2 regions of the Zoogloea sp. GDB6 genome follow, and region 2 is predicted to be linked to the other one. Evidence: predicted binding sites of a transcription regulator. Region 2 holds the regulator's gene; the other holds the start of a gene.
What was found. Region 2 encodes FNR, which switches genes on or off when oxygen is low (the NO sensors DNR and NnrR bind a similar motif). Its sites were predicted from a motif close to TTGANCTAGNTCAA; they were not measured.
Positions count from the first base shown of each region.

Region 1: ccoN (cytochrome-c oxidase, cbb3-type subunit I) is a predicted target of FNR. The motif match lies at 1,674-1,687, and genes of this name have one in related genera.

Region 1 is NZ_CM161497.1:1,418,366-1,422,058, reverse strand. Features, by position in the region: gene ccoO (cytochrome-c oxidase, cbb3-type subunit II) at 1-131, opposite strand, end outside; gene ccoN (cytochrome-c oxidase, cbb3-type subunit I) at 151-1,572, opposite strand; gene AC1PQG_RS06515 (RnfH family protein) at 2,126-2,404, shown strand; gene AC1PQG_RS06510 (hypothetical protein) at 2,646-3,620, shown strand.
Region 2 is NZ_CM161497.1:1,239,943-1,243,635, forward strand. Features, by position in the region: gene AC1PQG_RS05680 (chemotaxis protein) at 31-654, shown strand; gene AC1PQG_RS05685 (oxygen-binding di-iron domain-containing protein) at 662-1,402, shown strand; gene AC1PQG_RS05690 (SirB2 family protein) at 1,475-1,861, shown strand; gene fnr (fumarate/nitrate reduction transcriptional regulator Fnr) at 1,881-2,615, opposite strand; gene hemN (oxygen-independent coproporphyrinogen III oxidase) at 2,734-3,693, shown strand, end outside.

The DNA of each region.
Region 1 (3,693 bases), 180 kb from region 2:
GGCGTGGTGGTGGACTTCATATGGAACAGCGGCACGATTTCCACCAGGCCGCCGATACTGACGGTCATCAGTGTGAAGACGATCAGCCAGCCAACCTTACGTTCGATAAAGTCGTGATTCGATTGAGCCATGATTATTCTTTCCTCCCGATCAGGCGTGAGCGCCGGCAGGTGCCAGCACCGGAGCTTCATAGGCCTTCTGACCGGCGATGGTCTTCACCATGTTGTAGAACATGATCAGCATGCCGGTCAGGAACAAGACACCGCCGAGAACGCGGATAGCCCAGAACGGGTAGCTAGCCTTCACAGCTTCAACGAAGGAATAAGTCAGGGTGCCGTCCGGGTTGGTGGCACGCCACATCAGGCCCTGCATGACACCGGAAATCCACATGGAGGCGATGTAAAGCACGATGCCGATGGTCGCGATCCAGAAGTGGGCAGTGATCAGCTTGGTCGAGTACATCTCGGTCTTGCCGTACATGCGCGGAATCAGGTAGTACATGGCGCCGATGGAAACCATCGCAACCCAACCCAGTGCGCCGGAGTGCACGTGACCGACGGTCCAGTCGGTGTAGTGGGACAGCGCGTTGACCGTCTTGATCGACATCATCGGGCCTTCAAAGGTAGACATACCGTAGAAGGACAGCGAAGTGATCAGGAACTTCAGGATCGGGTCGGTACGCAGCTTATGCCAGGCGCCGGAGAGGGTCATGATGCCGTTGATCATGCCACCCCAAGACGGAGCCAGCAGAATCAGGGAGAAGACCATGCCGACGGACTGAGTCCAGTCGGGCAGCGCGGTGAAATGCAGGTGGTGCGGACCCGCCCACATGTAGGTGAAGATCAGCGCCCAGAAGTGCACCACCGACAGGCGGTAGGAATACACCGGACGACCGGCCTGCTTCGGCACGAAGTAGTACATCATGCCCAGGAAGCCGGCGGTGAGGAAGAAGCCCACCGCATTGTGACCATACCACCACTGGATCATCGCATCCTGAACACCGGCGTAGGCAGAGTAGGACTTGGTCAGGGTGACCGGGACTTCAGCGCTGTTGACCAGATGCAGCAAGGCAACGGTCAGGATGAAGGCGCCATAGAACCAGTTCGCCACGTAAATATGCGTGGTCTTTCGGGTGGCGATGGTGCCAAAGAACACGACGGCGTAGGAAACCCACACGACCGTGATCAGGATGTCGATCGGCCACTCCAGTTCGGCGTATTCCTTGCCGGAGGTGAACCCCAGCGGCAGCGAAATCGCAGCCAGCAGGATGACCAATTGCCAGCCCCAGAACGTAAAGGCTGCAAGGCCCGGGGCAAACAAGCGGGTGTGGCAAGTACGCTGCACACAGTAGTACGACGTTGCAAAGAGAGCACATCCACCAAACGCAAAGATCACCGCGTTGGTGTGGAGCGGGCGGAGCCGTCCAAAGTGCAGCCATTCGGCAACGTTCAATTCGGGCCACACGAGCTGTGCTGCGACGATAACGCCGACCAGCATGCCCACGATGCCCCATACCACCGTCATGATGGCGAACTGCCGCACGACTTTATAGTTGTAAGTCTGCGATTGCATGTGAGTCACCTCATCAAAAGAAAACAAAACCCCCCTGACTGCTCGACGGACGGACCGGCGGCAGGCTTCGCGGAAGGATACGCCGCGATAAGAGCGGCATTTTGACACAGATCAACTTTATTGCGCCGCAAGAAGACCTGGGCGGCGTGGCGAACCGGAGATTTCCAGGAATAAGGCCTTACTTGCGGATCGGCCTTATGAAGGGATAAGGAAAGCCTTTAAGACCTACTAGAGAATAGGGTCTTTTCTCGCAAATATTCCTGTCGGATTTACGACAATTGTAAGGTCTCACAACACCACACCTTCCAATAGCGACAAAAAAACCATTGATTCATATGGAAAAAGACTGCGACCCTGGGTGGCACAGGATGTGCATTTGCGTTCGCTGAACAGTCAAGCGACGTTGCGACAGTCCTTTCAAACCTCGATGGGATCCGATTGACACGGCGCGCTTCAAGTAAATAGCCGAGCCCTGGACAGCCCTGCTTGCGGAAATCCGAATCCCGCAGGAACACCACCCGCCAGGGCCCGAGCACATCAGGAGTTCCGAACCATGCAAGTCGGTGTTGCTTATTCCGAACCATCCCAGCAGGTCTGGCTGACCATAGAAGTACCGGACGGAGCATCCGCCCGCGAAGCCATCGAAGCCTCCGGGATACTCAGACAGTTCCCCCACATCGACCTCTCCAGCCAGAAAGTCGGTGTATTCGGGAAACTGGTCAAGCTGGAAGCCCCGCTGAAGGCGGGCGACCGCGTGGAGATCTACCGCGGGATCATCTGTGATCCCCAGACCGTACCACGTCGTCAGTTGGACGATGACGACGACGATTGAAGACGTTCGCCACCGCATGCCCTGACAGGGCGCTGGGGCCAGTGCTCCAGCCCCTCTTCCCGGTATCACCGACCATCGGGCGATCAAATGCCTCGGCACGCCCCTGCCCCACAGGATTTGTCACCTCGCGCGCGCTCCTTCCACGCGCCCATCCCGGCTTGCGGCCTGCAGACCGGGATTTCAAATGCGAGCCTTGTTCAGATTCCCTCAAGCCACAGCCAGAAATAGAAGGAGCACGCCCATGAACGCGAATCCAAGCTGGACCGAGCGCACCAAGGCACTCGAAGCGTCCGTCGTCGAAGTCTGCACCCTTGTCCCGGTTTCAGCCGGCCCCGGAATCCTGGCCAAGGAGCTGGCCCGCCACATTCCGGAACTCCATTTCCGCCGGACTCTCTGCCGCGGTGGCTGGTATCGCCTCGGCGGCGTCCTTGCGGCAAACGGATCGCGCATCTCCGACGACCTGGAAAGCTGGGCGGAGATGACGCTCGCGGCCTGCGACGGGGATTTCGAGGCCCTGCGCGACGAATACGCGGGCAAGGATCTGATCGCGACCCGCCGCGTGGGTCGTACCCATTACTTCGTCGCCTCCACCGGCGACAAGTCCACCGATTTCCTCCAACTGGAGATCGAGGACCTGCAAGAGACCCAGGCCCATACGCTGTTTGCCCAGACGCCCGCACCAGGCGCCATCGATGAACTCATCGACCCGGATCTCGGCCACCACAACGGACAGCCGGTCGGGCTTCCTTATTACACGTTCCGGCGCCTCACCCACATTGGTGACCTGCTGGCCCGCCTGCGCCAGCAAGCACCAGAAGCGCAACCCATCCACCGCTTCAGCGATGACTGGAGCGAGTCCAGCGCCGGGCATGCCACCGCCTTCAGCAACCAGTGGGTCATTGCAGTGCGTGAGCATCTCGACCGCTTCCAGCAGAACGTCATCCGCGCCCAACCGGTGCCGGCCATCGACGGCGAACCGCCGGTCTTCGGTGCACGGGAAGGCACCCGCGAACTGGCCCTTCACGACGCACTGGTGTCCTTCGACCGGGCAGCCGGCTATCCCTTTGCGTGGTACTTCCACATGCTGACGACCAAAGCCGTGCCCCACTGGGTGGCACGCGTGGTGATGGAAGACGCCAACGCGGGCTTCGCCTACCTCCCCCGCCGCGACGAAGACGTCGTACGCCGCTGGCTGCACTCACCCTACGCACTGTAATAGGGCAAGGGGCTGGATACGGGATGCTATTGACGGGAAGCGCACCAGCATGGGGCAAGAGCCCTGCGCAGGA
Region 2 (3,693 bases):
ACCACTGTTTGCCTGCTCCAGAGAGTCCACATGAATGCGCCAGAACCGAATTTTCACGGGATTGCTCCGCGGACCGGCGAGCTTGCCCGTATCGTCCGGGTCAATGAGGAGATCAAGGCCATCGTGGCGACGGCCTTTCGCATCAATCTGATGGCCCTCAATGCGATCTTTCTCGCCAAGCGGGCGGGTAATGCGGCGCTCGGATTCGGTGTGCTGTCCAACGAGTTGCGGCGCTTCGCCCAGGATTTGACCCGCCACATGGCATCCCTGAGGGAAATGACTTCCGGCTCGGTCGGGAGTGTCACCGGTGTCGTGCAGCAGCAGCGCATTGCAGCGATTCTGGCGGAGGCCTTGAGGCTCAGCGGTGAGGGCGTGCCGGGTGCGCGGGAGGCTCGCAGGCGTGGCGCCACGCGGCTTGCTGAACAGCAGGTGCGCCTGCGTTCCCTCGATCTGCGTTTGCGCGCGGCGGTCGAGGAAACCCAGCAATTGGTCGAACTGGGCGGTGTGCTGGCTCGTTCGGCGAAGATCGAGGCGGCCTATGGCGGCAGCTTCAGTGCGGCATTGATGCAGGTCTCGACGGATTTTGCCGAGGTGATCGCGCAGATCAAGCGATCCCTCGAAGTTCTCGGCAAGGAACGCCTCGTAAAGGATTAGGAAACCCATGAAACAGGCCCATTGCATCTACCAAGACGAGGAACATCGCTGGCTGGCGATCGCGCGGGATACCACCAAGCCTGGTTACATCATCGATACTAATGAATATGTGGTCGTTCACGGGGAGGAGGCCCTGCTGTGCGATCCGGGTGGGATCGAGATCTTTCCGTCGGTATTCTCCGCGTTGTCGGCGGAGTGCGATCCGACACGCCTGGCGGGTATCTTCGCGTCCCATCAGGATCCGGACATCATTTCCTCGCTGGCCTTGTGGCTGGAGTTCAAGCCCGACCTGAAGTGCTATACGAGTTGGTTGTGGCAGAGTTTTCTGCCCCATTTCGGCGGGCAGGATTCGACCTTCGTGCCGATCCCCGATTCGGGCATGACGATCCGTCTCGATGGTCTTGAGCTGCAGGCGATTCCGGCCCATTACCTGCACTCGTCGGGCAATTTCCATCTGTACGATCCAAAGGCCAAGATCCTGTTCTCGGGCGATGTCGGTGCAGCTCTGTTGCCGGCGGATCATAACGAGCTGTATGTGCAGGACTTCTCCCGCCACATCCGCCATGCGGAAGGTTTTCACAAGCGCTGGATGGGCTCGGACCGGGCCAAGCGCGACTGGTGCGAGCGCGTCTCCCGCCTGGAGATCGACATGCTGGTGCCGCAGCATGGGGCCATTTACCAGGGGGCGGACGTGCAGCGATTCATTAACTGGTTCGCTGCACTGGAAGTGGGCGTGCTGCGCAGCTAAAGTGTCGCGGCCCCGTTCTTGCGGGGCCCGCCGGCAGCCCGGAGCTTTGCCGCGGAACGATGGAGGCGCGGCATGTATCTGGCTCTCAAGCATTTCCACATCACCTGCGTGGTGCTCAGCGGTTGCGGCTTCGCATTGCGGGGCTGGTGGTCGTTCAGCGGCTCGCCGCTATTGCGGGCGCGTCTGACCCGGGTGCTGCCCCATGTCGTCGATTCCTGCCTGCTGGGTAGTGCGCTCGGCCTGGCCTGGATGTCTGCCCAATACCCCTTTGTGCATGCCTGGTTGACGGCCAAGGTGCTGGGCTTGCTCGTCTATATCGGGCTGGGGAGTGTTGCGCTGAAGGCGGCGCGACCGCGTGCGCAACGCGCCGCGGCCTACGTGGGCGCGCTGGCGACGCTGTCGTGGATCGTGTCGGTGGCGGTCAGCAAGGATCCGCTCGGCTGGCTGGCCTGGCTGTGAGGCCGGGTGCCGGCGGTGCTCAGGCGGCGTGGTGGTTGAGCAGGCGCTTCAGGCCCGGCGTGTCGAGAATGCGGATGTGCTTCTGCTGGACGGCGACCAGGCCTTCTTCCTGGAAGCGGGAGAAGGCGCGGGATACCGTCTCGAGCTTGAGGCCCAGGTAGGAGCCGATCTCGTCGCGGGTCATGCGCAGGTGGAATTCCGACGGCGAGAAGCCCCGTGCAGTGAAGCGCTGGGACATGTTCAGCAGAAAGGCCGCCAGCCGCTCTTCTGCGCGCATCGAGCCGAGCAGCATCATCACGCCGTGGTCGCGGACGATCTCGCGGCTCATGATCTTGTGGAACTGGTGCTGCAGGCTCTCTACTTCCCGTGACAGCTCTTCGAGCCGGTTGAAGGGGATTACGCAGACTTCGCTGTCTTCCAATGCGATGGCGTTGCAGGAATGGTGCTCGGTGCTGATGCCGTCTAGGCCCAAGACTTCGCCGGTCATCTGGAAGCCGGTCACCTGGTCGCGGCCGTCCTCAAGGATCACGTCGGTCTTGAACGAGCCGGCGCGGATTGCGTAGATCGCCTCGAAGTTGTCGCCGGAGCGGTAGAGGTGCTGCTGCCGCTTGATCTTGCGGCGGCTGCCGACGAGCTCGTCGAGCTGGTCGATCTCATTGGGGTCGAGGCCGAAGGGAAGACACAATTCCCGCAGGTTGCACTGGGAACACGCGACCTTGATGTCCACGACCGTCACCGGAATCACCGATTTCATCTGCACGCGCAATCACCTGAACTGGATGGTTTTACCAACGTTTGGAGCCCTTTGATCCACGTCAATACTGTTTTGGATCGATTCTGCGATTGTTCAGCGCAACCAACAGAAGTGCACCATGAACACGACACAAAAAGACCTGATATTCGATCCCGAGCTCATTCGCAAGTTTGATGTGAATGGCCCGAGGTATACGTCGTACCCGACCGCTGACCGCTTCGTCGAGGCGTTCAACTCCGATGCCCTGGAGCACTGGCTCGGGAGGCGCACTGTCGGCGGAATCGGCAAACCGCTCTCATTATACTTCCACATCCCCTTCTGCAATACGATCTGCTACTACTGCGCGTGCAACAAGATCATCACCAAGGATCACGGTCGCTCCGCCAAGTATCTGGATTATCTCGAAAAGGAAGTGGACATGCAGGCGGCCAAGCTCGACGGGCCGCGGGAAGTGCTGCAATTGCACCTGGGCGGCGGCACGCCGACCTTCCTGTCCCACGACGAACTGCGCCGCCTGATGGGCATGGTCCGCAAGCACTTCACGCTGGTGCCGGACGGTGAGTATTCCATCGAGGTGGACCCGCGCAAGGTGGACGAAGCCACCGTTGCGTTGCTGGCCGAGCTCGGCTTCAACCGCATGAGCGTCGGCATTCAGGATTTCAATCCGGACGTGCAGAAGGCGGTCAACCGCGTCCAGAGCGAGGAAGAAACCAAGCTGGTGATCGACGCGGCGCGGGCCCATGGCTTCAAGTCGGTCAGCGTGGACCTGATCTACGGCCTGCCCAAGCAGAACGTGATCAGCTTCAACCGCACCCTCGAGCAGATTCTGGCGCTGTCGCCGGATCGCCTGTCGATCTACAACTACGCGCACCTGCCGAGCTTGTTCAAGCCCCAGCGCCGCATCATCGACGCGCAGCTGCCGTCCGGCGAGACCAAGCTGCAGATCCTGCAGCTGGCGATCCGCCGCCTGACCGAGGCGGGCTACGTGTATATCGGCATGGACCACTTCGCCAAGCCGGACGACGAGCTGACCACGGCTCAGCGCCAGGGGCGCCTGCACCGCAACTTCCAGGGTTAC